DNA from 4 places in the Bacillus sp. SSR7 genome. Region 3 is predicted to be linked to each of the others. Evidence: riboswitches for the same ligand, from Rfam matches in the RefSeq annotation. Region 3 holds a riboswitch; each other region holds the start of a gene.

Region 1 (8,263 bases), on a different contig from region 3:
CAATCAACACGGCCGTCGCGTCCAACAATACCACGGCGGTTAACGTAAGTTGTTACGTCTTTTGCTAATAGATCAACCGCACCGAATTTCACTTGTGCGCCTTGTTCCACGATTACTTCTGCTACGATATTTGCAATACCTTTAGCATTTTCATTTGCAACGTAGTTTTCTACATAAGTTGCAGTACTGTTCGCATCAGCTACGAATAATACGTGGTTATATACGTTAGCTTCTTCGCCGTCTACTAAGAATACAGCTTGAAGTGGAGTTTCAAGAACAACGTTTTTCGGAACATATATGAATGCACCGCCGTTGATTAATGCAGCATGAAGTGCAGTTAGACGATGCTCGTCTACCTTCACGCCGTCTTTCATTAAGTACTTTTGTACTAGTTCAGCATGCTCTGTTGCAGCTGTTACGATGTCTGTAAAAATAACACCTTTTTCTTTTGCTTCGTCTGCTAAAGAAACGAATGCAGTTGTACCAGTACGTTGCACTAATACGCTGTTATTTTCATCGATTAAGTTTTTCACTGCTTCTGGAAGCTCTGTTAAAGAACTTACAGGCTCTTGCTTAGCAGCGTCGCCTTTTCCGATAAAGTCCCATTTGTCAATTTTCGTTTTATCAGGCGTTGGCATTGGAAGTTCAGTTGCTTGTGCAAGAGCTTGTAAGCGGAACTCAGTCAACCAAGCTGCTTCGTTTACTTCGCTTGCGCGTTGACGGATTGTTTCTTGATCGAAAGGTAATGTACCGATTGTCATGTTTATGCTCCTCTCTTACGCTTCTTGCTCTGTTGTTTCGTCTTCAATACCTAATTCTTTTTTAATCCAGTCGTAACCTTCCGCTTCTAGACGTTGTGCAAGCTCAGGGCCACCAGATTTAACGATGCGACCGTTCATCATAACGTGAACGAAGTCTGGAGTGATGTAGTTTAATAAACGTTGGTAATGCGTAATCATTAGGCAACCGAAGTCTTCGCCGCGCATTTCGTTAATACCTTTAGATACAACTTTTAATGCATCGATATCAAGACCTGAGTCAATTTCGTCTAAGATTGCGATTTTTGGCTCAATCATCATTAATTGAAGAATTTCGTTACGTTTTTTCTCACCGCCAGAGAAACCTTCGTTTAAGTAACGTTGTGCCATTTCTGGATCCATTTCTAGGAATTCCATGTTTTTATCTAATGTACGGATAAATTTCATAAGAGAAATTTCATCGCCTTCTTCACGACGTGCGTTAATTGCAGAACGTAAGAAGTCAGCGTTTGTTACTCCGCTAATTTCACTTGGATATTGCATTGCTAGGAATAGACCTGCTTGTGCGCGCTCGTCTACTTCCATTTCTAATACATCTTCACCGTCGATGATGATGCTACCTTCTGTTACTTCATATTTTGGGTGACCCATAATTGCAGAAGATAAAGTTGATTTACCTGTTCCGTTAGGTCCCATAATTGCGTGGATTTCTCCACCTTTTACTTCAAGGTTTACACCTTTTAAAATTTCTTTGCCATCAATTGATACGTGTAAGTCTTTAACCGTTAATGTAGAACCAGCCATCTCAATACCTCCATTAATCCTATATATACATTTTAAAAATTCCTAAAACGTTCATATTCTCATTTTATTCTCATTCTAATTTTATATCAAATAAAATGATATCGCAAACGACGAAAAAAAGTAACAATTTTTTCACAAATGTATATAAGTATTTCCTTCACATCTTTCTATGATACACCTTTCTTCTTATTTATATAAAGAAAAAAGGACTGGTAATTTTCCAGTCCTTTCCTTATATTTATTCACTTACCGGAAGTACCGCACCTTTATATTCTTTATTAATAAAATCTTGAATTTCTTTTGAATGCAGTACTTCTACTAGCTCTTTAATTTCTTTTTTCTTCTCGTCACCTTTACGAACTGCAATAATATTTGCATACGGAGAGTCTGATCCTTCAATGGCAATTGCATCCTTTGTTGGATTTAATTTCGCATCAATTGCATAGTTCGAATTAATAAATAAAGCATCGCCTTCATTATTTTCATATAACTTTGGTGAAAGACCAGGCTCTACATCTGTTTTAAACTTTAAGTGTTTCGGGTTTTCTACAACATCTTTTACTGTCGCCTTAACAACATCTACTCCGTCTTTAAGTTTAATAACGCCGCCTTTTTGTAACAATGCTAGCATACGGCCACGCTCCGCTACGTTATTACTCATAATCACTGTCCCGCCATCCGGCAAGTCTTTTAAGCTTTTATATTTCTTAGAATAAATGCCCATTGGCTCTAAATGGATTTTTCCTGCGTTTACAATTTTATATCCCTTTTCTTGAATTTCTTTATTTAAGTACGGAATGTGTTGGAAGTAGTTCGCATCAATTTCCTTATCCGCTAACGCTTTATTCGGCAACACATAATCTTGGAACTTTTTAATTTCTAATTTAATACCCTTTTTCTCTAATATTGGCTGTGCTTTTTCTAAAATAACAGCGTGCGGCACGTTAGAAGCTCCAACAACAAGCTTATTCTCATCTTTTCCCCCGCAAGCAGCTAATGTAAATACAGATAGTGCTGTAACAACTGACAGTAAAATCTTTTTCATATGATGTCCCCTTCTCCCCAATAGTTATGTAGTTATAAAAAGGGCCGGCATACACCAACCCTTTGCAGCAATTATTCTTTTACAGGAACAACCGCTCCTTTATATTCTTTGTTAATAAAGTCTTCAATTTCTTTAGAATGTAATACTTCTACAAGAGCCTTGATCTCTTTCTTATCTTTATCACCTTTACGAACAGCTACTACGTTTGCGTACGGTGAATCATTTCCTTCAATTGCAATTGCATCTTTTTCTGGGTTTAACTTCGCATCAATTGCATAGTTCGAGTTAATTAAAACAGCGTCGCCTTCTTTATTGTTATACACTTGTGGTAATAAACCAGGCTCGATATCTGTTTTGAATTTCAAGTTTTTCGGGTTATCCGCGATATCTTTTGGAGTTGCTTTAACTGGATCTACTCCGTCTTTAATTTTTAAAATACCTTCTTTTTGTAAAATTGCTAAACCACGTCCATGGTCAGCAACTGAATTACTCATAATAATTGTCGCTCCGTCTGGAAGTTCTTTTAAGCTCTTATATTTTTGAGAATATACACCAATCGGTTCTAAATGAATTTTTCCTGCTACTTCAAAATCATATTTTTTATCTTTCATTTCTTTTTCTAAATACGGAATGTGCTGGAAGTAGTTTGCATCTAATTCCTTATCCGCTAACGCTTTATTTGGTAAAACGTAATCTTGGAATTTTTTCACTTTTAATTCAATTCCTTTTTTCTCAAGTAACGGTTTTGCCTTCTCTAAAATTTCAGCGTGCGGTACGTTAGAAGCCCCCACAACAAGTTTCTTTTCATCTTTATCTTTTCCGCCACAAGCAGCTAACCCAAAAATTGAAGTTGAAATCAATGCTGTAAGTAATAATTTTTTCATTTGAAACATCCTCCCGTTTGTTTATTATCGTTTATCTATTCGAGTCGTTACACGATCACCAATCCACTGAATGAAAAATACAACTAGTAATACACAAATTGTCGCAACGATTGTTACATCGTTATTCCCTCGTTGGAATCCTTCTAAGTAAGCAAGTGTTCCAAGTCCACCAGCACCAACAACTCCCGCCATTGCTGTATAGCCCACTAAAGCAATTGTCGTAACCGTAATACCAGATACTAACGCTGGTAACGATTCTGGAATTAACACTTTCAAAATAATTGTGCTTGTTTTTGCTCCCATCGCCTTTGAAGCTTCAATTACCCCTTTATCAATTTCACGAAGTGCAATTTCAACCATTCTTGCATAAAATGGTGCCGCTCCAATAATTAAAGCTGGAAGCGCAGCACTCGCTCCAAGAATTGTTCCAAGCAAAATCTTTGTGAATGGAATTAATAAAATAATTAAAATGATGAACGGTATCGAGCGAAAAATGTTTACGAACGCTCCAATCGCTGTGTTAACCGCTTTGTTTTCCCATAAATTATCTTTCGCTGTCATAAAGAGTAACAATCCTAAAATGAGTCCTAAAACAAATGTGGCAAGAGCGGCGATTGCCGTCATATATAACGTTTCACCAGTTGCTTCTAACATTTGATTCCAATCAACATTTGTGAGTAACTTATCCATGTGCAATCACCTCCAGCTCTACTTGATCTTGATGTATTCCCTCTATTGCTTGCTGAATCGCTGTTTCCTCACCATTTAAATGAACAACTAAACTACCGTAAGAGCCGTTATTCGTTTGTGCGATATTTCCTTGCAAAATGCTAACTTCTATATCACTGCGTTGCATTAATCTTTGAAGTACTGGTCTTTCTACCGCTTCACCGATAAACTGCAAACGAACTACTTTTCCATCTGGATATTTTTCAATTAAACTTTCAATCGTTTCATTTGTATCTTCAGAATCCGTTAACTGCTGTACAAATCGTTTCGTCATGTCTTGCTGTGGATTACGGAACACATCAAGTACTGGACCTGTTTCTACAATTTTCCCTTTCTCCATTACTGCAACACGATTACAAATCTTTCGAATTACGTGCATCTCATGTGTAATAAGTACAATCGTTAAACCGAGACGTTTATTAATATCTAATAATAAATCTAAAATTTGATCTGTCGTTTCTGGATCAAGAGCTGACGTTGCTTCATCACATAAAAGTACTTGCGGATTGTTAGCTAACGCTCTTGCAATCCCAACACGTTGCTTTTGGCCTCCACTCAGCTGAGATGGGTACGCGTCTCCTCTCCCTTCTAATCCAACAAGATGAATTAGCTCATCCACGCGTTTTCTTCTCTTCGCCTTATCAACACCTGCAATTTCAAGTGGGAACTCGATATTTTCACGTACAGTTCGTGACCAAAGTAAGTTGAAGTGCTGAAAGATCATTCCGATTTCTTGCCTTGCCTTACGAAGTTCGCTTCCTGTAATTGCTGAAATGACACGATTTGCAATTGTAATTTGGCCAGAAGTTGGTTTCTCCAACTGATTGAATAATCGAATTAAAGAACTTTTTCCAGCGCCACTATATCCGATAACACCAAATATTTCACCTTTATCTATTTTTAAATTGGCATTATCTACAGCAGTGACATCACCGCTTTTTGCTTTATATATTTTCTTTACATTCTCTAATAGAATCATGGTGTATCACCCCTTTTTTTAATAAAAAGCGTAAGCGGCTCGCTTAGAACAAGAGGGCGCCCAAATCCCAGACGTAGAGGCGCTTTTTGCCTCATAGGAAGGGATGAAACGACCGACTGTTCTAGCCGCTGGAGCTAGATTTTTGGTCGACTCCGCAATTTTTTATGTTTAATGCGTGTAGTCCACCATTATCACTACTTTTATTATTTGAATGTCCTCCACATTCAAACAACAAAAAAACCTTTCCGCTTTAGAGAAGCAGAAAGGTTTATGTGCGTATATAACAACATTATCCCTCTCTCTCATCTCTCAAAGCATTTGCTTTGCAGGAATTGGCACCATTTCAACATAAGTTGACGGTTGCCGGGCTTCACAGGGCACAGTCCCTCCACCTCTCTTGATAAGAGAAATCAGATTACATTTTCGTCTGATTTGTAATTTATGAAATTGTCTATATTTTATGAATTGAATTGTATCAATATCCACACACCATGTCAACAGAAATTTTCGCAAAAAATGAAACTTCAGAATTTTAAGCACCTACTGACATCGGTTTACATATATGAAACATCGATTCAACTAATAGCATCGTTCGATACGTTCCCGAATATTGTACACGTCCATCATTCATTAACATTTGCAATCGTACATTACCATTCACTAATTGTTTTACATCTTCTTCATCTGCACAAACGATTTGCTCCGTTCCTCTTTCTTCTTTCAACAGCTCTATATAATCTCTTGAAATTTGTAATGAACAACTTTCATCTCCAAAGCGGAAATTAACAGTTTTTTCTCCTTGTCTTAAAAGCGGCTCTAAATGATATTGACCATTAGCGTAATTTACAAATGATTGCAGCAAAGAATATAATTCCACTCTAAATCACATCCTTCATATCACTTTCTATTACACATACCATTCCCTCTCACTAAAGAGCAATCCTGTTACTTTCGCTCGACAAATACTGTAACCACCCTGCATCTCGACATATTTCCCGAGAAATATGTCGAGGCGGCAAAAACTTTGCCGCCTACTTTAATTCCGTATATAAATATTCAACCGAATGAAATGCGTATATCTTCTTCATCAGTGTCCCATTTTCAAAAACAAGTAAACAAGGTACACTTTCGATTCCATACTCTTTCGCGAAATGCGGAGCATAATTTAAATCCAACATTCCAATTTTCAAATCTTCAATTGTCATCTCAACAACCGTTAACATCTTTTTTGCTAATTGGCATGTTCCACACATTGGAGTATATACATATAACACTGTTTTTTCTTCATTCTCTATTAGGGCTGTAGCTTCGGCTCCTGTCCAGTCAATCACTTCTATCATTCCTTACCGTAAATATTCTGTATAAACGTCAATGTCAGCTCCCCATAATACATTTGCTAAGTGTGAAGATGGCGCAGTTGCCACTTCTCTGTACGAGCGATCAATATAAATATGCTCTGCTTGCGGAAATTCTTTACGGAATTGTTTCCTTAACTTTTCTCCAGCATCATCAGCATCCACTAGTACATACACATCCTTATCAAAAAACTGATCAATGAGCTCATCCATTTTCGACAAACCAATTGTACCATTTGTACAAACAATTTCCACCGGTTCACGAATAATAGATTCAATCTTTCTTCTATCTGATGTACCTTCTACAATAATGACTTTTTCTACATAAACCATATGTCATCACCCGATCACCATATACTATACAACCTTTAACTTAGTATATAGTATATTCGTTATTTTCATGTTGTTTCCTGTTTATTTTTGCAAAAGAAAAGCGGAAGCGGCTCGTTCAGATTGTGAGGGGGATGGAGCTTCTGACGTAAAGGCGCTTTTTGCCTTGCAGGAAGAAGCGAAGCCACCGAACAATCTAGCCGCTGGAGCTGGATCATAAAGAAAAGCGAGACCGACTGCTTAGCCCTGTTGGCTAAGGTTCTTTCGCACAGAAGACGCTTTTTGTCTTCTCGTGCGGAAGGTTCTTAGACATGAAGGGCTAGGAGGTGGAGCTGGACAATGAAAAGCGCAAGCGGCTCTTTCAGGTTGTAAAGTTCCATAAAACCTTACCGAAAAACATTCATTCCTATAATAGCTTATTCATTTACACTCGATTTTAAATGTATTATGTAACACAAAATAAAAAAGGACAGCACAAAGGCTGTCCTTTAGTCGACTATGATTAGTCTTGGTTTGTCATTTCTGCATATTTTTCAGCAGTTAATAACTTCTCAACTTGGCTTGCATCAGAAAGTTCAACTTTAACCATCCATGCACCCTCGTATGGAGATTCGTTAACAAGTTCTGGTTGGTCACTTAATTCTTCGTTTACTGCTACAACTTTACCGCTTACAGGTGCGTATAATTCAGAAACTGTTTTAACAGATTCTACGCTTCCGAATGGCTCGTCAGCTTCGATTGTTGCACCTACTTCTGGAAGTTCAACGAATACGATATCGCCTAGCTCACTTTGTGCAAAGTGAGTAATACCGATAACAACTTCATTACCTTCAGTTTTTACCCATTCGTGTTCTTCAGAGTAACGTAAATTATTTGGAATGCTCATGACTGTACCTCCAGTGAATGTATTAATTATGTAAAAATACCTTATTGGTACTTTTTCCACACACTTTCAAACTGCTCTTCGTTAAAACCAAGTGTTACCTTCGTTCCATCTGTTACAATTGGACGTTTAATCAACATGCCATCAGATGCTAAAAGCTCGTACATTTCGTCTTCACTTGCATCTTTTAGCTTATCTTTCAGACCAAGTTCACGGTAACGCATTCCACTTGTATTAAAGAATTTTTTTAATGGTAATTCACTTTTTTCATGTAAATTACGTAAATCTTCTTTTGATGGTGGATTTTCAACAATATGAATCATCTCATATGCTACATCGTTTGCCTCAAACCATTTCTTTGCTTTTTGACATGTGCCACACTTTGGATATGAATAAAATGTTACTGTCATAAATTCACCTACTTTTTTACTAACCTTTACCTTTATCATATAGAAAACGTTTTATTATTTCAAACGATTATTCGCTAAACTTTTAC
Region 2 (8,263 bases), on a different contig from region 3:
AAATTCCTCTTATTAAATAATCATTTCTTAACTCTATTTGAATTTGCCCAAACGTTTCGCTACATTTCTTCAATTGGACTAAGCACTTAATATATGTACGAAAAAGTTCGTTATCATACTGACAACAATTTATAATACGAGCAAGTTCATTCATAATGTACGAGCCTTTTCTTCAATTTGTAATAACCACTTTTCCCGCTTCTCTACTTTACTCGTTTTCACAGATTGAAAAACTGACCGTTTTATATCGCGAATGCCGCAAAAACGTAAAACACCTCTCTTCATTGTAATCCAATCGGCTGATCGATATAGTAATGCGACGTACCATAATGGTGAGTCTAACGTATTAATTACCCATGCCTTCTTACCTTTCAATAAGCCTTTCGGCAGGGCCCCTTCATATTTATAAGCAAATCCAGCTACAAAAATACGATCAATAAACCCTTTTAAAATAGCTGGCATCCCCCACCACCATATCGGATAGATGAATAAAAGCAAATCCGCTTCTTCTACTAATTTTCTGTACTGAGCTGTCTCTTCTTCATTTACTAAATCACGTCTTTTCTTCTCTTCATTAAATACAAGGACTGGATCAAATTGTTCTTTATATAAATCAAGTACCGTAACTGAATGATTTGTTTCTTGTAATCCTTTTTGCACATGCTCTAAAATCGCCGCGTTAAAACTTGAAGAACTAGGATGAGCGTATACAATTAGTACATTCACTACAAAACAACTCCCTCTATAAGTTAAAGTTTCCCCTTCTTTAACATCTTCTCTACAATTTGCACGTTTTTTGAACTTTGCAACAAGCGATTTAGTACCGTTAGTAACTCTTCCTTTTCTAAACCTTTCAGTTTCTCTTTCACCTTACTCTCACCAGCATCTTGAATATCATAAACAACTGCCGCCATATGCTTGCAAAGATTCTCATACGGACACTCGCAGCTACTTTCTGTAAAATCTTCAAGATCAATAATCACTTCATAGTTTCCTGCATTTCCAGTAACGAAAGCAAATATTTTCTTGTCTTGTATTTCAACATCTTCTACATGTCCATCTTCATAATATTCATAACCTTTATCCATAATGTACTTAGGAATCCACTTCGTTATATCATGTAATAAGTAAGCGTACATCATAGCACCTCTTCCTTTAATTCCCTTTTGACTTCCACAACCCCTGCATGTTATTCTAATAACTGTCAAATAGCAAGTCTATATGACAAAACGACTGACACCTATTCGGCGAAGGTGTCTCTTTTCATTTGCAGCCGATATGAAGTGCCTCTTTCAGGCACATTCAATTTTTGACACTACACACTCAACACCATTCCCTGTATCAGGCTGCTTTAGCAGTCTTTTACTCTACATACTTCAAAAAAAGAGAGCTTAGCTCCCTTTTCTCGCCTTATAAAATACCCCTTTTTCAGCATAGAGATATTCATCAGCTAATGTAATTTTCCCATCCAGTTTCAGTTCATCTAATAGTCTTGATAAATAAAATTGATGTAACATCTTTTTCGTGAATTTTCCTTCATGATGCAAAACGATATGTTCTTGAATATCTAACAATGATATTGGCTTATCTTGCTCTATCATATATTCATAAACTGTACTACGCAGTTTGACGTATTTTTCGAGTGTCACAGTACTTCGCAACCCCTTTCTTCTTAATATAAATTTTCGTAATCGGTTTTTTTGCAATAAAAAAACCTCTCCGATAAGAAGAAGTTACGTATATATCTTCGTCTTATCTCCCAGAACAAATATGTTCTGCTGGAATTAGCACCTGCATCGCGGTTGCTGGGTTTCATCGGGCCAGTCCCTCCACCTCTCTGGATAAGAAAATATTCACTTAATTCTTACTATACGTAATTTCATTTTAATTGTCAAACAAATATAACGAATTATATTTTCTTCTTTACTGTTCATACTATACATATATGAGTATGCAAGGAGGATTATGAAATGCATCAAAATGCTCGCGGATATGTACAAGATTCTTTTCAATCATTACAAGAAGCAAAACATTGTTTAGAAGAAGCATTACAGACTGTTGAAAAAGATTTTAATCGCGCTCGTATTGAGCAATCCCTTTATGCGATTGAACAAGCTATTCAACGCTGCGATTACACCGTTCATATTTTAGAACAAGAGTGAAAAAACTTCCCATCATAAGGTGGGAAGTTTTTTCAAATGGCATACGTCATAATTATTGCCGTTATGATAAAAAAATATACAGAAAAATGCTCCTTACAATATGTAAGAAGCATGAAAGAGGCAAACGAATATGTAAGTCGCGACCCTACCTTATATGAGTATGCTTTTCTACGCCATGTTATGCTCATCTAATATGCCGTATTTCCTTTTAAATCTTGTAAGAATCGTAATCCAAGACGTACTAAATAGTAGTAAGAACACAACATTTGAAATCGCATGGCTCAAATCGAAATAAAAACTTGCGATATAATATGAAATGACAGCTTCCCACGTTGCTTCACGTATAAAACCGAGAAGCCCCCAGAAATTCATGATCCAGCCAAATAAAAAGCCCACGAAGAACCCATATAGTAGTCTCCCCCATAACTTTTTCATTAAAAATGTATTGCGAAGTAAGCCTGCTATAAAACCAATCATACCCCATGAAAACATTTGCCACGGCGTCCACGGACCTTGCCCTAAAAAAATGTTAGATACGATAGCCGCTGTTGCACCGATCATAAATCCAGTTTCGCTTCCAAACACAATTGCAGAAACGATAATGACAAAAGAAGTCGGTTGTACACTCGGTAAAATAGAAAATGGTACGCGGCTAACTGCTGCAATTGCCGCTAATACGGCAACGAGAACAATTTCACGTGAAACAAACGCCTTTCTTTCAAAACGGATATAGAAAGGTAACATAATAACCGCTAATATAAACAAACTACTTAACATGTAATACCCATCCATGATAAGTGTAGTAAAGAGTAATGTGCCTATTATTACTGCGAAAATACATATTATGAATGCAACATATCGTTTGGACACGCTTCGTACACATCCTCCCACGTTAATGCATATGGCAATTCTTTTCGAATGAATCGATTAATAGATGTTGTATAAAAAAAGTTTCCACTAAAAAATTCTTTCGGTGCATCATTCATAATAACTGCTCCATCAAATAACATCATACATTGATTCACGTATTTCGCTGCAAATTCAATGTCATGCGTTGCCATTACAATTGTTGTACCTTCTTTTTGCAACTTCCTAAATAGCTCTCCTACTCTTTCTTTCTTCCACGGATCTAATCCCTTTGTCGGTTCATCAAGTAATAATAACATTGGCTTTGATAATAACGTTGTACATAATGCAAGAAGTTGTTGCTCTCCCCCGCTACAATCATGTGGATGTCGTTCTTTAAGCGCATGTAACCAAAACTTTTTAAGCTGTTGTTCTGCTATTTCTTTTCCTTGTTCTCCATATAACTCGCTTGCACGTTCATACACTTCTTCCCACACTGTATCAAATGTAAAATGATAATACGGATGCTGTGAAACATACCCAATACTTTTAAATCGTTCTTTCGAATCAATTTTATGTATCACTTTTCCATTCCACTTTACTTTCCCTCTTCTCGCTTTTTGTAACCCTGCTAAAATCGTTAACAGTGTAGACTTACCTGTCCCATTCTTTCCAACGAGAGCTACCCATTTTCCTTTTTCAATCGATACGGTTAAATCTCGTAAAATGAGCGGACTATTTTTTTCATATTGAAACGAAATATGCTCTGCACTTAAAATGACTTCTTGCTTTTCACTTTGTTCTATTGGCCCGTTCACATATGATATCGCTGAAAAATCATTCATTTTCATTTGTGCTTCTCGCACTGTAAACGGGATATCTTTCGCATTCCACTCTAAAAATAATCTTGGAATTTGCGGAATAAATGGACGGAACTTTTCTACTTCCCACATATTCGCTACAACCATTTTCGGACTACCATCATACACGATTCGGCCGTTATTCATACAAATAACGCGCGTTGCGAGCGGAATTACTTCATCTAAACGATGTTCACTTAAAACGATTGTAATGCCAAGTTCTTCGTTAATACGTTTTAATAATCCTAAAAATTCTTTCGCAGCAATTGGATCTAACTGCGCCGTTGGTTCGTCTAATAATAATAGTTTCGGTTGCATCACTAATACCGCAGCTAAATTGACAAGCTGCTTCTGCCCACCAGATAACGTATGAACAGATTGGTGCAATAAATCTTGAAATCCTAAGAAGCTAATAAGCTCAGCTATTCTCTTTTGAATAATGTGTGATGGTAATCCGATATTTTCTAAAGAAAATGCTAATTCTTGAATGACCGTATCCATTACGAGCTGATTTTCTGGATTTTGAAATACCATGCCAATTTCTTGGGCAGATAACAAATCCGGTACATTTTCTAATAAAGTACCATCATAATATGTATCCCCAGTACGCTTACCAATTGGAAGTAATTCTTTTTTAAAATGTTTTAATAAAGTCGTCTTCCCAGATCCCGATCCTCCAGCAAGTGCAATAAACTCACCTTTTTGAATAGAAAGAGAAATATGCTGTAACGCTTTTTCGTTTTCATCAGCATATACAAATGATAAATTGTTTATTTCTGCATGCGCCACCATATCCATTCCCGTCCTTCCATTATAATTGGTAAACTAATAAACATCGTTAATACGACAAACATCATCCCATCGTATTGCTGAAATAGAACCGATTCGACTTTCGGATAAATGATTAACTTCCCTCCGCCATACGTACTACATATAATAGCAGCTATAAATAGAATACTTAAATAACTGAGCGTATACCAATCGCGTCTTTCCATTCTATACCGAATATAAGTCGTACGTTTCGTTACACCAAATCCACGAGCTTGCATAGAATCTGCCGTTTGTAATGCATCTTCTAATGAACAAATTAATAATACTTGCAATAATTGCATACCATTTTTCACGCGTTCAACAATGGAACCTGCATCTACTTGTACACCTTTCGTTTTTTGGACGAGTGTTATTTTCTGTAATCGCCTCATAAACAAGGGAACAAATCTCACTGTAATCATCGTTAACAATGCTACTTTCGGTGAAATTCTAGAAAATAAATATAAAAATTTATGACTTGAAATAATATCATTATACGAAGCAAACGTAAACATAATTGCAACTAGTAATAACCCCATTACTACTCCAAACATAATCGCCTCAAGCTTAATCCGACTATCACCTAACCAAAATAACGTAGTTCGCCCTCTATGCGTGAATAACGAATTAAATAAAATGACCATAATAAAAAAAATGATTGTGCCCGGTAACATCTTTCTTATCTTTTCGCTATTCCCTTGCATCACATTGATTATAACGATTAATAGTATTGCTCCAATTAAAAAAAGGGGATGAAGACACATCATACATAGTATCATCACCCCAATATAATAGGAAAAATTCACAAAAGGATGTAAAGAAGAAAAACTTATTTTCATAGTCCTTTACCAAATGCCTTTCTTATTTTAATACATACACCCACTCGATTGTATCTCCTGGCTTCACTGTCACTACACCTGCACTATGGTTTGGGAATGCACCGTTCACACGATATTTCCAGCCACTAGTAGCGGTAATATCTTTTTCATATAAATCATTAATACCTTTTACATAAACATCGCCTTTAGACCCACTCGCATCCACATCTAAACCTGTACGCTGCAATACTTTATACACTGTATCGCCTTCTTGTACATCCATTTTTCTCGCACCTAATAAGTATCCTTCATTACCTTTTACTGAGATGGTAACTTGTTTTACTTGCGGTTTAGGTACTGAATCTGGTTTTGGTGGTTCAGGAGTTGGTACTGGCGGAGTCGGTATCGTTTTCTCCTCTTTATTCGGATCAACTTTCTGCTCCTGCTTCGGTGTTTCTTTCGGTTGATTGACAACCTTCGCTTCTTCTTTTACCTCTTGTGCTTTCGGTTGTTGCTGTTGTTTCTCTTCTTGTGCTTTTTGGTGTTCTGGTTGCTTATTTACAGCTGGTTGCTCTTTCGGTTGTTCCTGTTGTTTCTCTTCTTTCGGCTTCTCTTCTACTTTTTGTTCTTGTTTCTCTTTCTGTTCGTCTTGCTTATTTTGATCTTGTTCAGCTTGTTTTTCCTCCGGCTTTTCTTCCGGTTTCGCTTCATCTTTTTTCTCTTCTTGTTTTGCTACCTCTTCTTGCTTTGGTTCTACTTTCTTCTCAGGCTTTACAGCTGCCTCTTCACATCCGGCAAGTAACCCAAGTGAAAGCAGTAAAGAAATAAACCACTTCATCTTACTCATGTTGTCTCTCACCTTTCATAATAAAATTAGGAGCAAATGATTGCTCCTAATTTTTGTTAAGCTGCTTTACGTCTCCATAATACATATGCAGAAGCAATACATAATACACCCATACCTACTTCTGTAGCTGCACTATGAGAAGATGCTCCTGTTTTTGGTAGTGTGCTACCGTTTCCAGATTTTTTATGTTTAACCGGTTCGTTATCAACAACAACTTTTAAGTTGTCATCTTTTGTTTCTTGTTGCACTTGTTTTTGTTCTTCTGGTTGTTCAGTAACTTCTTTTTCTACTACAACATTTTCTGAATCTACATTTGGTTTCTTATCGATTTCAATAACAGATTCAGTTGACCAGTCATAAATCGATTTTCCAAGGTCTTTAAACTGAAGTAAAGCTAATAATGCTTGCTCTGTTGCCATTCCGCTACCGGTTTGATCCCCTGGTAACCATTTAAATTCACCATTTGGAAGTTGATATGACAATAGATTTTGCACTGCCTTATGTAGACGGTTTTGATCTACATCTTTCACTAGTGATAATCCAATAATTGCTTGTGCAGCACTATTAGAATTTACTTGTCCATCAGCAGAGAAACCACCATTTTCTAGTTGTTCATTATATAAGTATGCAACAGCCTTTTGCACAGCTGGTTTCACATCTTCTCGCTCTTGATAAGGAGCTAATGCTGATAAAACCATACCTGTTACATCAACGCTACTAGCACTATCTTTACTGCTTGCGCTATCGTAAGTCCAGCCGCCATCTGTATGTTGCGCGTTTAAAAGTGCATCTACTAAAGCAACTCGATTCCATTTTGAATCTACTGGAATTTCATATTTTTTCGTATCAAATGCAAGTAAAGCAAATGTATAACCTGTAACAGAATTCACTTTATCTGATTCGTACAATTTTTGAACTAAATTATGTTCGCCTACCATTTTTGGGTCTGCATTCATTGCATTCATCATAATAATCGTTCTAGCTAAATCTGTCGCTGAAAAACGGTTCATACGCTTTTCTACTTTTTCAGTTACAGCCTTAACATAATTTAATTTCGCCTCGATTGGAACATTCTTTCCAGAACGAGAAAGACCTAAAGCTACCCAATCGCTTTCAATTCCATCTTGTAACATCTTTTCAGATGTTTTAGAGATTGCGTCATTTACTTGTGCTGCTGGAACTTGAATGTTCTCTTGCTTTGGCTGTTCTTGTTTTTCATCATTTGTTTTTGTTCCATCTGGCTTTTCTTGTTTTGGATCATCTGTCTTTGGTTCTTCTGGCTTTTCTTGTTTCGGATCATCCGTCTTTGGTTCTTCTGGTTTTTCTTGTTTTGGATCATCTGTTTTTGGTTCTTCTGGTTTTTCTTGTTTTGGATCATCTGTCTTTGGTTCTTCTACCGTTTTACAAGTACCAAATTTATCTAATGTTTGTTGTAATGTTTCTTGACTCATATTGCTCCAGTCTGAAACAAAGCGGAAAACAACAACATCTCCAGATTTTAATTTATAACTATCCGCTCCAACTTCTGCAGATTTATCATTTACATCATACAGCCAGCCACTTGTAGCACCGGCCATTAAGCCGTCAATGCCTTTTACATACGTTCCAAACGACATCGTTTCAGCTTCTACTTTGTCCCCCATGACTTTTTGTAGCAAACTTAAAGCTGTTTCCCCATCTGCAATTTGCTCTTCTTTCGGACATAACATAATGCCCTTTTGTGATTCACCAACAATTGCAAGTTTTGCTGTATTTCCTTCAGCAAACGTAATATGTACTGTATTCGCAAAAGAAACAAATACAAGTGTAACTGCCATTAACGACGTAAGCAGCCATTTTTTTAACATTGCCATCCCAAAATTTCCTCCCTTACTACTATTCACACAAAAAAAGGCCCTTCAAGGGCGTGCAATTGACACT
Region 3 (8,263 bases):
TGTTCTATTAGTTGTTTTTCATAGCAAAATAGGAAGCGGATAGGAAACAAATAAAGCCTAGAATCCAACCAATAGAAGGAGAATAGGGAAGTATATGTTGTAATACCATTCCGCTAGAAATAAAAAAGCTACCGAGTAGACCTAAAAAGATGGGGTATCGTAGTAATTTGAGCATGAGTAATACAACCTCCTTTATCACATACATTGTATATTAGTCTTAATTTTCTGTATATATTTTTCGAGAAAAATAGTGGTACAATATATGAAGGATACGAGAAGAGAGGATGAAGATTAACGTATGTACGTTACTGTAACAGAAGCAGCATATAAAAAGATTATGGATACGATTCCAAATGAAGCGAAATATATAAAGTTATTTTACGATAATGAAGGTTGCGGTTGTGTAATGAGCGGAATTATCGATTTAGTAGCTGTAGCAGAAAAAGATGAGCGCGATGTGGATATCGAATCCAGCACAATGAACTTTATCGCTGATCGTACAAAACTTGTATTTATGGACGACAAGTTAACAGTTGATTGGCATGAAGGTGGAGGAACTTTTCAGCTGAAGAGTCCGAGCCAATTTTATAATCCAAACATGAAGTTACACGTTCGAGTGTAGTAAAGAAAGGTGGTTCCAAAATGTATTTTGGAACCACCTTTTCTATTGTATAAGTCGCTATATTTAAAAAATCGTTGATATAATTCGAGTTGCGCTGATATATTCGAAAAATCACCGATATAATTTCATGTACCAAAACGTTGCATATAATACAAAGATTTTTTCACATAATGAAATGTACATATGATTGAATTTTCTGTATAATCGTATTTGCGGAGGGGATACGCATGAGAAGATGGGGAATTGAATTATTAATTTTAGCAGTCGTTATTATTTGGGGGATTAATTTTACGATTGCGAAATATGGACTTTTAGAATTTACAGCAATTGAGTTTACTGCACTTCGGATGATATCGGCGGCACCGCTTATGTTACTCCTTACATTTTTTATTGAAAAGTCGGTTTATATGGAGCGAAAGGATATACCTAGATTATTCATCGTTAGCGTTGTAGGTATTATACTGTATCAAACATTATTTATGGAAACTGTCAAATATACATCCGCTACAAATGCCTCTTTACTCATTTCTATTTCACCTATTTTTACAACGTTATTTGCGATTTTCTTGAAACAAGAAAAATTTTCTTCTCGAAAGTTAATCGGTTCTATGATTGCTTTTGGTGGGGCAGCATTAGTTTTAGTAGCAGGGCATTCACTTGCTAGTTCTTTTTATGGAAATGGGATTGGACTCATTACATCAATATGCTGGGGGCTTTATCCTGTTTTAGCTGGTCCATTAATTCAAAAATATTCAGCACTACGTGTTACCGCATGGTCAGCATTAGTTGGTGCGATTCCGCTCTTATTGTTAAGTGGACCACACGTATTTATAATGCCATTTCACATTACACACGGAATGACACTATTCGCTTTACTATATTCTATTTTCTTTGTAACAGTGTTTGGTTTAGTAATGTGGTATGTTGGAGTTCAAAAAATTGGGGCGTCACATACGATGGTATATATGTATATAACGCCGCTTGTAGCTGTTTTATTTGCAGCTGTATGGGCAAATGAATATGTATCATTTCAACAAATAATTGGTGGAATTATTATTTTCTTCGGTTTATGGTTTGTGAAATCGGAGAAAGTAAAAGTGCATTCTACTGCGGGGGAACCTATATCAAAATAGGAAAACAGATCACCTATGATCTGCTTTCCTATTTTTTTATTTTTGGTAAGAAGATGAGAAATAAGATAGCAGTAATAAGTGGAATTAAGTTTAAAAATGGAATACGGAAGAGTGTAATAAGAATAATACCTGGGAGAAGAACACCGAGGACAGCGTAAAAAATGCTATGATTTTTCGTGTACCAATACAATGAAAGTCCAATAAGTGCAGGGATAATAAGGTGGATGAGAGCCATTAAAAAATAAATCATTAGACGCCCCCTTTATTTGTGTATTTATTACATCATATCCGTATGTTCATAGATTGATATCATTTTTTTCATAAATGGACGAAAAAAGTTTGAAAAACCGTCACAAAATATGAGAATATGATGTTTGAAATCTTGTATAATATTATTTTCTAAAAACATTTAAACAACATAAACATACTGTTTATGTTGTTTTTAATTTGAGTGAAATGAATTTAAGGAATATGCATTTAAAAGAAATTTTTTGTTGGATAGATAAGAACGAATGAAGAGAGGTACAGCATGATTAGTATGTCATTAAGGTCATTTAAAATTCAATCGTATTATATACTAGGTATTTTGTTAATAGGATGGATGCTAACACCTTTTTCAGCACATTTTTTAGGCGCTGGAATTGGGCTTATTGTAAGTATGTATTGCGTTTGGCTTTTAGGGAGAAGAATTGAGAAGCTTGGAGATAGTATTGTAAAGAAAACGAAAGCACCGACGCTCGGTATGTTTAATCGTTTTGCCGCTGCTATTTTAGGTGCTATTATTATGTACGAAATTGAGCACCACATGGTTATGTGGGCATTTGCAGTAGGGATTATGGGTGGTTATTTCTTAATCGTTGTGAATTTAGGATACTATAGTATGAAAGATGAGAAAGAATTAACGAAGAGATAAAAAGATAAAAAGCCTCTTTTTAGATGGAATAGAGGATCCAGCGGGGGATAGAAGCGGTTAGGGACTGTTTTAGCCCCACGCGGAGTAAAACCAGAAGGATGTAGGGAGTAGGGATATAATTTATATGTTAGAAGCCGTGATTTGTCTGTGTGGAAATGAGGTTATTCTGGGATAGGGGATTCTGCGAGGGGGAGTACAACAGGAAGTGAAACTTTGAATAAAATGTAGGTATCTGCTTCCAATAAGTTAACATGAAATCAAGTATGAGTATGACTTTTAGGTTCTTTAAAAAAGTTGGATATAATACAAAAAACTATTCCGATAATTAGAATAATATATTTTATCGTTTCACTTGTATGCTCAAATAAATGAACGTTAAGCATTACAAGTCCCCAAAACATTTGGATCGCTCCATAACTGAATAAAATTTTTCCTGTACGAGAAAAGTTTTTCATAGGTTTCACCCCTTCCTATATATGTAAATTATATCATAGAAAACTAAAAGTAAATAACTATAAAGAGAAAATTCTGTAAATTAACGAACTAAGTCACAGATGAGAGATTAACGTTTCACTTTATATAAGATAAAGTAAGAAGCTTACGCAAAAACGTAAGCTTCTTTTTTATGTAAGTGTGTGTAACCGTTAAGCCGCATTGGGTTTTGTCGGTGAGTACGCGAAACTTTACGGTTACACGACACTTATTCATATGAGTAAAGGGTGATTCCAACAGAAAGTTTGCACTTAAGCGATTGGGCCGCCTAAGTTAATAATGTCTTCAGATACGCTGTCGAACTTTTTGAAGTTAGCTTTGAATTCATTTGCAAGTTCGATTGCTTTTGCTTTGTAAGCAGCTTTATCAGCCCAAGTTTGTTCAGGCATTAACACTTCGTCAGGTACACCTGGTACGTGAAGTGGAACTTCAAGACCGAAGATGTCATGTTTAGCTGTTTCAGTTTTCGCAAGTTCACCGCTTAATGCCGATTGAATCATTGCGCGAGTGTAACCTAAGTTCATACGTTTACCAACGCCGTATTCGCCACCAGTCCAGCCAGTGTTTACTAAGAATACTTTCGCATCGTGTTTCTCGATCTTTTCACCAAGCATTTCAGCATAGCGAGATGCATCAAGTGGTAAGAATGGTGAACCGAAGCAAGTTGAGAATGTTGCTTGCGGAGATGTAACGCCGCGCTCTGTTCCTGCTAGTTTACTAGTATAACCACTTAAGAAATGGTACATAGCTTGTTCTTTTGATAACTTACTGATTGGAGGCAATACGCCTGATGCATCAGCAGTTAAGAAGATGATTGTATTTGGGTGTCCTGCAACACTTGGCAGTACGATATTGTCGATCGCATGCATAGGGTATGCAGCACGAGTATTTTCTGTTAAAGTAGTATCGTTATAGTCTGCGATACGCGTTTGGTCATTAATGATAACGTTTTCTAAAACAGATCCAAATGTGATTGCATCGAAAATTTGTGGTTCTTTCTCGTGAGAAAGGTTTACACATTTTGCGTAGCAACCGCCTTCAATATTGAATACACCGTTATCAGACCAACCGTGCTCATCATCACCGATTAATTTACGGTTTGGATCAGCAGATAATGTTGTTTTACCTGTTCCAGATAAACCGAAGAATAGTGCTACGTCGCCTTCTTCACCTACGTTTGCAGAGCAATGCATAGAAAGGATATCTTGTTCAGGTAATAAGAAGTTCATAATAGAGAAGATTGATTTTTTCATTTCTCCAGCGTATTCTGTACCACCAATTAGTACGATACGTTTTTCGAATGAAACCATAATGAATGCTTCAGAGTTTGTACCGTCAACAGCTGGATCAGCTTTGAAATTCGGTGCAGAAACAATTGTAAACTCTGATTCATGAGTTGTTAATTCTTCTTCAGTTGGACGAATGAATAATTGATGTACAAATAAATTGTGCCATGCATATTCATTAATAACTTGAATTGGTAGGCGGTAATTGCGGTCAGCGCCTGCAAATCCTTTGAAGACGAATAACTCTTCTTTCTCTTTTAAGTATTCTAAAACTTTCGTATATAATTTATTAAAATGTTCTTCAGAAATCGGTTGGTTCACTGCTCCCCAAGCAATTTTGTCAGCAACCGATGCTTCTTTCACAATAAATTTATCTTTAGGAGAACGTCCTGTATATTTTCCAGTTGAAGCAGAAACGGCACCAGTCGAAGTTAATTTCCCTTCATTTCGCATTAATACTTTTTCCACTAATTGCGGAACACTTAGTTGAATCTGTGCATTGCTTCCGTTCAATAATTCGTGTAAACCAATTTGGACATTCACAGTACTCATATTTATATACCATCCTTTTCATTTAATGAAATATTTCTCGTAATCCCCAACAAGAGTATAACACAATTATATAAATAATGTATACTATTTATTTCTTTTTGTTTGTGTGAATGAATTATTTCCTTATTAATATTTCATTTCAGGCGCACTGAGAAAAACTTTCAGGAAAATGTGAATATTAATTGACAAATGAATATCATTTCTTTAGTATAGGTTGGGACGGATACTCTCTTATCCCGAGCTGGCGGAGGGACAGGCCCGATGAAGCCCAGCAACCTCACTTGTATTGGTAAACACAAGTGAATAGGTGCTAAAACCTGTGCGAGGCTACAGGTCTCGAACGATAAGAGCGAAGGGCAAAAAGCAGTATGCAAGTAGCAAATTAAACCTTTCCTCTCTATTATGTAGGAAAGGTTTTTCTGTATGCTTGTGTGGGAGAATAAATGTATGTCGCAATCTGTGGCAAATTAAGGATGAGTTCCGTACAATATATACAATTACTGTAGGGAGGTTTACCACATGACAAAAAAACGTCATCTGTTCACATCTGAGTCTGTAACTGAAGGACATCCAGATAAAATTTGTGACCAAATTTCTGATTCAATTTTAGATGCGATCTTATCAAAAGACGCAAATGCACGTGTAGCTTGTGAAACAACTGTAACAACTGGTTTAGTATTGGTAGCGGGGGAAATTACGACTTCTACTTACGTAGATATTCCAAAAATCGTTCGTGAAACAATTCAAGGCATTGGTTACACACGCGCAAAATACGGATTCGATGCAGAAACTTGTGCAGTTTTAACATCTATCGATGAGCAATCTGCTGACATCGCTATGGGTGTTGACCAAGCGCTAGAAGCACGCGAAGGTCAAATGACTGACGCTGAGATTGAGGCAATTGGTGCAGGAGACCAAGGTTTAATGTTTGGTTTCGCATGTAATGAAACACAAGAGTTAATGCCACTTCCAATCTCGCTTGCTCACAAATTAGCTCGCCGTTTAACTGAAGTACGTAAAGATGATACATTATCATACCTACGTCCGGATGGAAAAACGCAAGTTACAGTTGAGTATGATGAAAATGGTAAACCGGTACGTGTTGATACTATCGTAATTTCTACACAACATCACCCAGATGTTACATGGGAAGAAATCGATCGCGACTTAAAAGAGCACGTAATTAAAGCTGTAGTACCAGCAGAATTAATGGATGGAGAAACAAAATTCTTCATTAACCCAACTGGCCGCTTCGTAATTGGTGGACCACAAGGTGATGCTGGTTTAACAGGACGTAAAATCATCGTTGATACTTACGGTGGATACGCTCGCCACGGTGGCGGTGCATTCTCTGGTAAAGATGCAACAAAAGTTGACCGTTCTGCAGCATATGCAGCTCGTTATGTTGCGAAAAACATCGTAGCAGCTGGTCTTGCTGAAAAAGCAGAAGTACAACTTGCATACGCAATCGGTGTAGCACAACCAGTATCAATTTCAGTTGATACATTCGGCACTGGTAAAGTATCTGAAGACGTACTAGTAGAACTAGTTCGTAACAACTTCGATCTTCGCCCAGCTGGTATTATTAAAATGCTAGACTTACGTCGCCCAATTTACAAACAAACAGCAGCTTACGGCCACTTCGGACGTACTGATGTAGATCTATCATGGGAACGTACAGACAAAGCTGCAGCTTTAAAAGAGCAAGCTGGTCTATAATATATGAAAAAAAGCTTTGCGCGGTGAGCGCAAAGCTTTTTTTATTTATAATTACGTTGGAATAAAGCGAAGAGTTCAATGTCATGCCAAGTGCCGTTGCGGAATATAGCTTCTTTACAAGTTCCTTCATGTTGAAAACCGAGTGATTTATATAATTTAATTGCTCTATCGTTAAAAGAAAATACTCGTAAAGAAAGGCGATGTAAATTTAATTCTAAAAATGCATAATTCAATAATAAGGTGAAAGCTTCCTTCCCATAACCTTGCCCCCAGTAATCCTTTTTACCAATATCAATAATGCATTCAGCGTTTCGATTATATGAATCAATATGAATTAAAGACGTAATACCAATTGGAAGGTTCGTAGCTTTTTCTTCAATGATATAGCTCTTAGAGTTTGGAGAATGAATAAATTGCTGGCAAAGTTTTTCTGTATCTTGTAAGGAATATTTATCAAGGTTAAGTGTAGTTGAACTCATAACGTCTATATCATTATGCCATTTATAATACGTTAGAATATCATCTTCGGAAAACTTTCGTAACTGGATACGGTTTGATTCAAACAATATAAGCCCACCTTTTGTATTTACTAGTTTTTGTTCATTATTTCAATACACGAGCTACAATAAATGTGTCCTTCTAGTTCAATATACTTTCTTATATTAGTCATACCACTTGACGGAAATGGCATATGAATCCACGCTTTTTCATACGTTTGTATTTCTTTCCCGCATGATTTACAAAGGATTGGTTTCTTCTTGAACATATGTAATTACCCTTTCATTTGACGTGCTTTGCCTGCGCAAAAAGCACTGCTTAGTAAAAATAGTGTTGCGCATATAATACTTACTGATGTAGCGTATGGAATTGCGCCTTTTAGAGAAAAGCCAACAGTGATGGAAGCGACGAATAAGAGGATGAATGTTGTTGTTAATTTTTTGTATAGTTCCATAATATGTAGACCTCCGATTTATTTGGTAGTGCAATTTTAAAAACTGAATTTTAATCTGTAGAAAATACCAAAAAGTTAAAGGTTAGCTAACGATGTGAAGTCTAGGGGGATAAGAAAGGATGTTTTCATTTTCCTTTTTGTGGGTTAGTATACTTATATTGTATCATGGCCCATTGTTGGCTTCATACATAATTGTGTAAAGATATGTATGATAAAATGAAGAAAAGTCTTTAAGAAAGGAAAGATGAAAAAATGAGCGTAACCGAACATAAAAAACAAGCGCCAAAAGAAGTACGTTGTAAGATCGTGACGATTTCCGATACACGTACAGAAGAGACAGATAAGAGCGGACAACTATTACATGCATTGCTAAAAGAAGCAGGACATACAGTGACTTCTTATGAAATTGTAAAAGATGATAAAGAAAGTATTCAGCAGGCAGTATTAGCTGGTTATCATAGGGAAGATGTAGACGTTGTATTAACAAATGGCGGAACTGGTATTACGAAACGCGATGTGACGATTGAAGCAGTATCAGCGTTATTACATAAAGAAATTGTTGGATTTGGTGAGTTGTTCCGCATGATTAGTTAT
Region 4 (8,263 bases), on a different contig from region 3:
AATACTTCCCATCACATATCCGAGCTACTTCCTTAGGCTGGGGACTTGGACTTGGCCGAGTTGGTGCAATTGCTGGTCCTATTCTTGTCGGTATTATTATGACAATGCAATATGACTTAGTATGGAATTTTTATTTATTCTCATTCGCAGCTCTTCTCGCGGCTATATCTGTTTTCTTTATTCCTACAAAATAAAAAGAGCACAAACTTAGTTGTGCTCTTTTTCGTAGACCGCAAACAACATATCTCGAAACAATGTATTTAAACTCTCAATATCGATCCCTGATCCCTTTTCAATTCCTTTTACGTATTGCTGATAGTAATGAATTTGTTCTTCTAAAAATTGATTCAACACCTCAATTTTCAATCCAACATCTAATTCAGTACCTGCCTTTTTCTTTATTAACAACTGTTCAATTTCATCTAATACGCTACGCTCTATTGATAATTCTGTAATTAATCGATCGAATTCTACAGGAGGCAAAGTTGTTTTCTCCTCTAGCCACTTACAAGCCAAAATAGGACGCAATACATAAAAGTACTTTTTCAATTTTACATTCTCACCTTGCAAAAATTCACGATAATTTTTTGAAGCCATATGTAAGTAATGGTATATCGTTGCTTTTGGATCAAAATTCTTTTCACTCATTTGCTGAAGCTGTTCTGGAAAATTAGAGTTTTTTGAATAAAAAATGGGTGATCGAATCCATTCGAGTAAAGCTGGGTTTGACCTTGCAAATAGTTGTAACGCTTTTTTAATATCCCATCCGCTTATATCTAAATCATCACTAATCGGATACTCAATTACATCTCGTTTATCATGAATTGATAAATACCATTCTACCGGGTGCATATAAACGAATCTAACATCATAATCACTATCTTTCGAAGGAAATCCCCATGCACGACTCCCTGACTCCACAGCGAATAAAATTTTCACATCATTTTCTTTCTCAATTCGTTCTAACTCCAACTTAATTTTCTCTCTCATTTCATACCCTCTCCATTTTTTGATTATTTCCTTGGAAATTCGACAAATATATTACTAAGTTTACTACATACTAAAATAGCTGTCAGAAAATTTCCGACAGCCTGTCAAAATTCGTTATTTTTTACTTGTTCTTTTCAGTTACACTAACCGCAATTCGTTCAAACTCTTTTTGAATCTCCTCTTTGTATGCATCTACTTTTGAAAAATCCATAGTAGCAATATAAATTCGTTCTAATTTATCACGAACTGATTTCGCTTTCGCTAAAAAAGACATCGCCTCATTCATTTTTGCTTTATATTGAATAGAGACGTCACGAATTTCCTCCGCATACTTCTCATCCGTCCCTGGTGTTACAATAAGGGCATACATATCTATAATTTCATCACCTTCTCGGCTCGGAAAATATTCATGTGGTGCGGTGCTATCGAAAATCGCAAACCCTAATTCTCTTACGATAACCATATCAAGACTATTTGGATCAAATCCACAATGATATACTTCAACTTCAAACCCTTTTTCTTCTGCTTCCTTAGCTAATTTTTTGAGCATTGTTGATTTCCCAGAACCTGGGCGTCCTTTTATAAAATAACGATGTGGTAATCCTTCTGTTAAATTAGGAACAAAATCAACTGCTCCCTTCGGTGTAGCTGCTCCTAAAAAGCGATGTTTCACAAGCGATTGTTTCCCAACTTTATCTGTAAATAATTTCTGAATGAGCTGATCGGTTAGTTCATTCGCTTTATTAAAATCAATATTACTAATATATATTTTCTCCCACTCATCATGTATAACTAATGCCTCGTTAAAACGAGCGTAAGCAGCTTGAAAAGCTTTGCTTGCTTCTGAAACAAATCGTTCAATTTCCACTTTCTGCTTTCTTAATTTATCTGAATCCCAAGCAATTCCTAAATTAATATACTCCTCGACAACTCCTGGCATTTTTGGCTCAATAACATGCGGCGGTGTTCCATCAACAATTCCTACTTTTAACTTCGGGATGATGACACCATCAACCGATTTATTATCAGAAGAACAATGTAAAAATTCAATATCATATCCCTTTTCAGCCCATTCACGACCTATTGCCTTAATTAAAGAAGATTTTCCCGTTCCAGGTCCACCCTTTAAAATAAATAATCTGTTTAGTCCTTTTAAATTCTCTTCATATAAATTATGAAATCCTCTAGCTGTATTTCCACCAGCATAATAATTCAATACATTCCCTGTCACTGCACTCACTCCTTCGCAGCATTCTATTTACATAAGCTACAATATGCGAGCAACTTTATTTGGGTGAATACCTATTTTGTGTTGCACATAAAAAGGAAATGAATTACAATTTTATTATAGTGAAAATTCTGAACTTTAAATTGAATATACCTTTATCAAGAGAGGCAGAGGGACCGGCCCTTTGAAGCCCAGCAACCTCAGTTTATACAAACTGAATAGGTGCTAATTCCTGCAAAATGCATTGCATTTTGAAAGATAAAACGTAACTATTGTGTGCAAAACTCATCTTTCTTGATTATGAAAGGTGAGTTTTTTATATTTCAAAATATATACTTGGAGGTATTTAAAGTGAAAGTAATTGACCTATCCCAAACATTTGAAAACAATATGTCTCAATTTCCTGGAACACCAAAAATCAATTTAGAAGCCATTACAAGTGTTGAAGAGACAGGCTATCAAGTTACAGATTTTCATTCTGTCGTTCATGTTGGTACACATTGTGATGCTCCTGCTCATTTCATTTCAGGCGCAACGACTATTGATCAATTGCCCCTAGATCAATTTGTAGGTGAAGCTGTTCTTATCGACGTAACTCATGTACAAGAACGAAAACTACCTAAAGAAGTATTACACAATGCTGACATAAAAGAAGGTGATATTGTCATTTTCCATTCCAACCTATCTAATAAATGGAATACAGAAGCGTATGAACAAGAAGCCTTTTATCTTTCCGAAGAATTAGCTGAAGAATTAGTCCAATTAAAAGTAAAATCTGTCGGTTTAGATTTCATCTCTCCTGATGAGGTAACGACAGAAACATCACCAATTCATCACATACTACTTGGGAATAATATTTATTTAATCGAAAACTTAACAAACTTAGATGCCATTCACGCGAAACGTTTCTTTTTCTCAGCAGCACCTTTAAAAATTAAAAATAGCGATGGCGCTTTCGCAAGAGCATTCGCTGTAATTTTTTAAACAAACTATACAAAAAAAGCAAAGATCATCATTGACCTTTGCTTCTATTTTTTTTATTTAAACTAAGAAAGAATTGCTCAACACGAGGACGTAACCAAGCTAAATAATCTTTCTCTTTCTTCTTTGTACAAGCTATTTCTTCCCCATCGACCATTTCGACAAGCTCTAGCTCTAACAGTTGCCTCGTAAATGCTAACATATTTATTTCTTCAGCCGGATACTCTTCTTTTAATTTCTCCTCAATTTCCCCCAATAAAAAACCGTCACGCATCATTGCCAATGCATCAATCCAAAGTGGCGGCATTTCATATTTTTCTCCTGTAATTGTATCTTTTACAATATAATTCTTTTGCTCTTTTCGAAATTGAATTGTGTGTAAGCATACAGTCGAATTTAATGTTAATTCCATCATACCACCTCTTTCATAATATCTGCATAGAAAAAAGGATGCGCGTGCACCCCTTCTTTTTCTAACACTACCGAACCGTTACATGAATAACAAATCTCATGTCGATATTTTCCTCCATTATAAACGAAGTGTTTTATAAAAAAAACCCTTCTCGAAACATTTTATAAAATGTTTATATTTACGCAACAAGAACACTTTTCTGAAAAATATTTTCTTCTAGCACATTATGCTGTCGGTAAAGAAAATTCCATTTTCGTTCCTATTCCCACGCTACTTTGAATCGCAATACTTCCTTGATACTCCCCATGATCAATACAAAAACTCTACATATTATCTCATTAAATGATAAGGAAATTACTTTCAGGACAATATGTAACCTTATAACGCGAAAAGGAAGGAGATTTCCCTTCCTTTTCATCACAATTTATATCCACCTTACTCGATCATGCAACAATCCATCCGTAAAGTCATTTCCACCAACTACAAAATCCTTCATATATAAATTCAAATATTCTCCGTACTTACTTTCTGTATTTAATAATAATTCCTCTACATAATAGGCACCTTGTTTAAAGTTATCGAACAGTAAACTACACAAGCCAGCATAAATTCCACATCCTACTTGGAAATATGTCGCATTCGTTTTATATTTATGAAAAACTTGACTGCTATTCATCACGTTATACATATAGGTCTCGCTATTTTCATAAACGAGTAATACACCGACTAGATCCTCGCCCGCAATCTCTTCTTCGGCTGGATTAAATACTTTGCGATTCCAGTTCCATAGATCTTCTACCTTATCTAAATTCTGTCTAATTATATTTGTTGTATACTCGTTAATTCGGTAAAGAAACCCTACTTCCATGTTAAAGTTTTTCCCTAAAATTAAAACTTCCTCATGTGGCATTAAACAACCATAAAACTCTTTCTCTCCCAACTTTACTTTATACTCTGAAGCATATACATCTTCATAAAAGTAAAGAGGACGATGATGACTCATATACATCGGATAACTCCATATCGCTTCATCTAGAAATCGCTCTACTGCCCATGAAGCATACAGTGTATGAGGCTTTATAAGTGCTGTATCATGTAAAAATGACGTATCATGTTCTACTATATAGCATGCTCTTGGCTTTTCATTCGGGCGTTCCTTCATAAGTTCAACAGCCATCCATTGAACGACACCTGGATTCATACCTGATCCTATAATTGCTTTTGTATTTGTAAATTTCTCTTTTTCCTTCTCAAATTTCGTATATCTTTCCGTAAGCTGAAAGCCGATTAAACTATCGTCCTGATCTACTGCCTCATTTTCCAAAGCTGAATTAATATAACAAATTCCAAGTTCATTACAACAGCTTAATACTCTGATCGTATCTGCCCCTGAAACATCAATAACAATGCTCGTACTACTTTCTTTTAAATGCTTTTTAAATGTCACTACATCTTGGAGGTCTATTTCGGATAAAAACAATTGATCTTTCAAATTTGGAAACAACTCGTCATAATACGTCCTATCTTTTTGTTTTATATCAGCCAAATAAAATGTAACATTCTTTATGACTTCATAAATCGGGTCTTTTTCATTTACTATCGCTTGATTTAAAATCGCTAAAACTGCTTTTGCTGCTCCACCAGCACTACCAAGTAATGTAATCGATAACGAATTTGAAAACTGCTCCACCAACAAAACCCCTTTAATATATTAGTTAAGCAGTTCTCCCTCAAAAAAATAAATTGAATACACCAAAAGATAGCTCGTACATATTTTTTATAATTTAGCACAAGGTTTCCTTTTCAACGGTCATACAAACATATTTATATTCAATTCATTTTTTCCCTCATATTCAAATTGTACTAAACAAATAGGCTCGACCTTTTCTTCTGCATATAAAAGAAAAAGCCAGCCCTTTCAACTAGTCTACGGACAATGGACAGATTTTACATGTTGAATATTTACATACATTTTCGCATCACGCGCTTTTAATATTTCAATATGCCCTTCATCAATCTTCGCCATCTTTCCGATCTTATTAGATTCCTCGCCTAAATCGAACACCATGATTTTGCCAGACATTTTAATAAGTTGCTCTTCAAACGTTCGAGCTAACGTAATATTTAACGGATTCACAGGGAGTTCATTTTTATTGAGGGCATAAGGCACTTGATTTTCTTTATACGGAATTAACCATTTCAAATGCTTTAAAGATATATATACTGTTTTATAAACTGGACTATAAAAAACAATATAATCGTTCATTACACTTGTAACATATCCATGTATTGGAGCATTTCCAGCTACATAAATTTCTGTGAAAATCCCTTTAGAGGTACTTAATACTTTCCTCAAAGAAATAGAAGGAGATTCTCTCTTAATTACAGAATCTGCATCTGGTTTTGAGATTTCTTCATCATGTGGTCGTAAAAATTTATAATATTGTACATGGTATAAAGATATATATACGTAGTCTTGTCCATTGTAAAGAACAACGATATCATTTCCTACATCTATTAATACACCTTTAAATCTTTTTTCACCGATTAATTTAACATATATATTTTCCCCAATCCTTTTGTTTAACTCATTCATCTATATCCTCCTTCCTATGAATTTCCTCTTTCCTGTCTTTCATTTCTAAAAAAATAATCAGGGCAAAGTTCTGTTTTAATAGTAAGTAATTCCTTTTCATACTATCGAAATAAGAAATTGTTCTTCTCTTTCCCTCATAATGCCCCTCTTATTTATTAAACATTATTCATCTTCATTCTTTTTACATTTAACTACTTGACTCACACTCTTAATATGATAATTAATGATATAAATAACTTCATCACAGTTTACTAGTGTAATATATTCTTCATGAACTTCACTTAATAAACCTTCCACACACTCTGGACCACCACGATTAATCTTTACCCACTTATACGTCAAGTCACATAATACATCAACAAAAGTATCATCATCAGAGTAGGAACATGAAACATAGCCATCGTCACATTTACTTTCTTTCACTTTCTTAACTAGACTCTTCACATGTTTCAATTGATAATATACTAATTCACCAAGAGGAAGTTGTAATGTAAGGTAATCTCTCCCTAACGATACAAGTACCCCTACTCGACTCTCTGGTCCACGAAGATTTACTTTTACAGTCTCGCCGACCAAGCATTTAATTTGCTCACAGCATAATACATTCTCCAATTTTGTATCCCCCTTTCTTATTATCTCCCTCTACTTGATTGTCTTTGTGCACGAGCTCGGCCTGAATTATTGCTTTCACTATTACTTTCTTCGTCCTCTCCGCACTCTACTGTGACACTCTTAATATGGGATATTGCAACTAATATAACTTCTTCTTTTACAATTAATGTCACAAATTCACAAGAAACATCTTGTAAAATACCTTCAACTTTCTCTGGGCCACCACGATTAATTTTCACCCAGCGATATTTGAAGCTTTGAAGCAGCTTTTCAAAGTCATCTTCACACTCACATTCCAACCATTCACAATCATCTGCTTTACAATCTTTCACATTTTTTGTAACACTTTTCAGATGACGAATCTGATAGTAATAGAGCTCTCCTTTTTCATTCCTTAATACAAAGTAATCCGAGCATACTGCGACTATTGTCCCTTTTTGGGCCTCTGGACCACCTCTGTTTACTCTCACAAAAGATCCAATTAAGTCTTTCAGAAAATTACAATGAAATAAACTCACGAGAAAACCCCTTCCATTAATTTATAAGCTTTTGCACTGATAGTATATGTATCTGTACAGGTTACGTTCTCTATGTTTGTCCTAGCTAGAAAAAAATATGCTTTTAACATGGTAGACTACTACCTATCAAACTTCGAAGAAACACTAAGCGCTCCTTAGGCTTTTGATATCTTTAAACAAAAAAATCCCGTATGAAGATACATTTCTGCCTATCTTCATACGGGATTTCCCATCGTTTAATCTTCGTCTTTAACATCCATATCTTCTGGAATTGGTTCGTTCAATATTTCTTCCACTAATTGCTTATATTTCTCCATTTGTTCTAAATGTGTATTGAATTGTTCTTTATTTAATAAATATTGCTCTCCATCAAATAGTGCACGAATTTTCTTTTGCTGAATTAACTCTTCAATATACGACTTTGGTAAATTCAAATACTCCGCAGCTTCTTCTACTGTTATATACAACTCGTTCATTCCTTTATTATTTTTTCCTATATACTGTATCTTACTTTATTTTTGTAAACAAATAAAAAAGATTTTGTAAATGCAACCTAAAAAGCAGGTAGATGCATTCCATATATTGTATAATAGTATATAGTAAGAATTTTTTAAATATAGAATGGTATTACCCATTTACACAAAGGAGAGTTAACATATGGCTACTCGTCACATCATTACAATGTTAGAAAAAACATTACAAATTGAAACAGAAAACACAATTTCTCATTTAACTGCATCTTTATCTGATCGTATTCTTTCTCAAAGCGCAGCAATACAGGAAAACAATTGTTACCATACAATTGGAGAATGGTACAAAAATCATTTCTTATTCCAACAAGAGGATTTCCTTTGGGCTAAATACGTTTTCTATGACGCATATTGTGAGGAAATAAAAAAACAAGGTCATCTTACAAAACGTGTTCG

What was found. A riboswitch is a leader RNA that binds a small molecule or an ion and turns the genes downstream of it on or off. The one in region 3 is predicted to bind S-adenosylmethionine.
Region 1: it holds a riboswitch for S-adenosylmethionine, as region 3 does, so the genes downstream of both, AC0NJG_RS09935 (methionine ABC transporter ATP-binding protein) here and metK (methionine adenosyltransferase) in region 3, are expected to answer to the same signal.
Region 2: it holds a riboswitch for S-adenosylmethionine, as region 3 does, so the genes downstream of both, AC0NJG_RS20780 (hypothetical protein) here and metK (methionine adenosyltransferase) in region 3, are expected to answer to the same signal.
Region 4: it holds a riboswitch for S-adenosylmethionine, as region 3 does, so the genes downstream of both, AC0NJG_RS16175 (cyclase family protein) here and metK (methionine adenosyltransferase) in region 3, are expected to answer to the same signal.

The regions. Positions count from the first base shown of each region.
Region 1 covers NZ_JBVVXV010000004.1:71,734-79,996, forward strand. Annotated here, with positions in the region: gene sufD (Fe-S cluster assembly protein SufD) at 1-761, opposite strand, end outside; gene sufC (Fe-S cluster assembly ATPase SufC) at 777-1,562, opposite strand; gene metQ (methionine ABC transporter substrate-binding lipoprotein MetQ) at 1,801-2,607, opposite strand; gene metQ (methionine ABC transporter substrate-binding lipoprotein MetQ) at 2,679-3,491, opposite strand; gene AC0NJG_RS09930 (methionine ABC transporter permease) at 3,516-4,181, opposite strand; gene AC0NJG_RS09935 (methionine ABC transporter ATP-binding protein) at 4,174-5,199, opposite strand; SAM riboswitch class I at 5,499-5,606, opposite strand; gene AC0NJG_RS09940 (hypothetical protein) at 5,732-6,076, opposite strand; gene AC0NJG_RS09945 (thioredoxin family protein) at 6,231-6,539, opposite strand; gene AC0NJG_RS09950 (toprim domain-containing protein) at 6,543-6,887, opposite strand; gene AC0NJG_RS09955 (hypothetical protein) at 6,955-7,104, shown strand; gene gcvH (glycine cleavage system protein GcvH) at 7,387-7,770, opposite strand; gene AC0NJG_RS09965 (arsenate reductase family protein) at 7,812-8,177, opposite strand.
Region 2 covers NZ_JBVVXV010000013.1:95,080-103,342, reverse strand. Annotated here, with positions in the region: gene AC0NJG_RS20795 (group-specific protein) at 1-154, opposite strand, end outside; gene AC0NJG_RS20790 (NAD(P)H-dependent oxidoreductase) at 151-726, opposite strand; gene AC0NJG_RS20785 (SWIM zinc finger family protein) at 750-1,139, opposite strand; gene AC0NJG_RS20780 (hypothetical protein) at 1,392-1,649, opposite strand; SAM riboswitch class I at 1,750-1,848, opposite strand; gene AC0NJG_RS20775 (hypothetical protein) at 1,971-2,162, shown strand; gene AC0NJG_RS20770 (ECF transporter S component) at 2,331-3,032, opposite strand; gene AC0NJG_RS20765 (ABC transporter ATP-binding protein) at 3,005-4,666, opposite strand; gene AC0NJG_RS20760 (energy-coupling factor transporter transmembrane component T) at 4,639-5,517, opposite strand; gene AC0NJG_RS20755 (DUF4430 domain-containing protein) at 5,540-6,343, opposite strand; gene AC0NJG_RS20750 (DUF4430 domain-containing protein) at 6,400-8,196, opposite strand.
Region 3 covers NZ_JBVVXV010000018.1:29,269-37,531, reverse strand. Annotated here, with positions in the region: gene AC0NJG_RS24235 (hypothetical protein) at 8-175, opposite strand; gene AC0NJG_RS24230 (iron-sulfur cluster biosynthesis family protein) at 299-622, shown strand; gene AC0NJG_RS24225 (DMT family transporter) at 850-1,755, shown strand; gene AC0NJG_RS24220 (hypothetical protein) at 1,784-2,005, opposite strand; gene AC0NJG_RS24215 (ATP synthase subunit I) at 2,285-2,668, shown strand; gene AC0NJG_RS24210 (hypothetical protein) at 2,926-3,123, opposite strand; gene pckA (phosphoenolpyruvate carboxykinase (ATP)) at 3,412-4,998, opposite strand; SAM riboswitch class I at 5,227-5,348, shown strand; gene metK (methionine adenosyltransferase) at 5,518-6,717, shown strand; gene AC0NJG_RS24195 (GNAT family N-acetyltransferase) at 6,759-7,283, opposite strand; gene AC0NJG_RS24190 (hypothetical protein) at 7,307-7,483, opposite strand; gene AC0NJG_RS24185 (hypothetical protein) at 7,490-7,669, opposite strand; gene AC0NJG_RS24180 (MogA/MoaB family molybdenum cofactor biosynthesis protein) at 7,922-8,263, shown strand, end outside.
Region 4 covers NZ_JBVVXV010000008.1:126,601-134,863, forward strand. Annotated here, with positions in the region: gene AC0NJG_RS16160 (MFS transporter) at 1-194, shown strand, start outside; gene AC0NJG_RS16165 (nucleotidyltransferase domain-containing protein) at 208-990, opposite strand; gene AC0NJG_RS16170 (PRK06851 family protein) at 1,112-2,221, opposite strand; SAM riboswitch class I at 2,371-2,483, shown strand; gene AC0NJG_RS16175 (cyclase family protein) at 2,570-3,202, shown strand; gene AC0NJG_RS16180 (hypothetical protein) at 3,231-3,611, opposite strand; gene AC0NJG_RS16185 (S-adenosylmethionine decarboxylase related protein) at 4,036-5,301, opposite strand; gene AC0NJG_RS16190 (LSm family protein) at 5,539-6,207, opposite strand; gene AC0NJG_RS16195 (spore coat protein) at 6,370-6,819, opposite strand; gene AC0NJG_RS16200 (hypothetical protein) at 6,840-7,337, opposite strand; gene AC0NJG_RS16205 (helix-turn-helix domain-containing protein) at 7,574-7,813, opposite strand; gene AC0NJG_RS16210 (hypothetical protein) at 7,995-8,263, shown strand, end outside.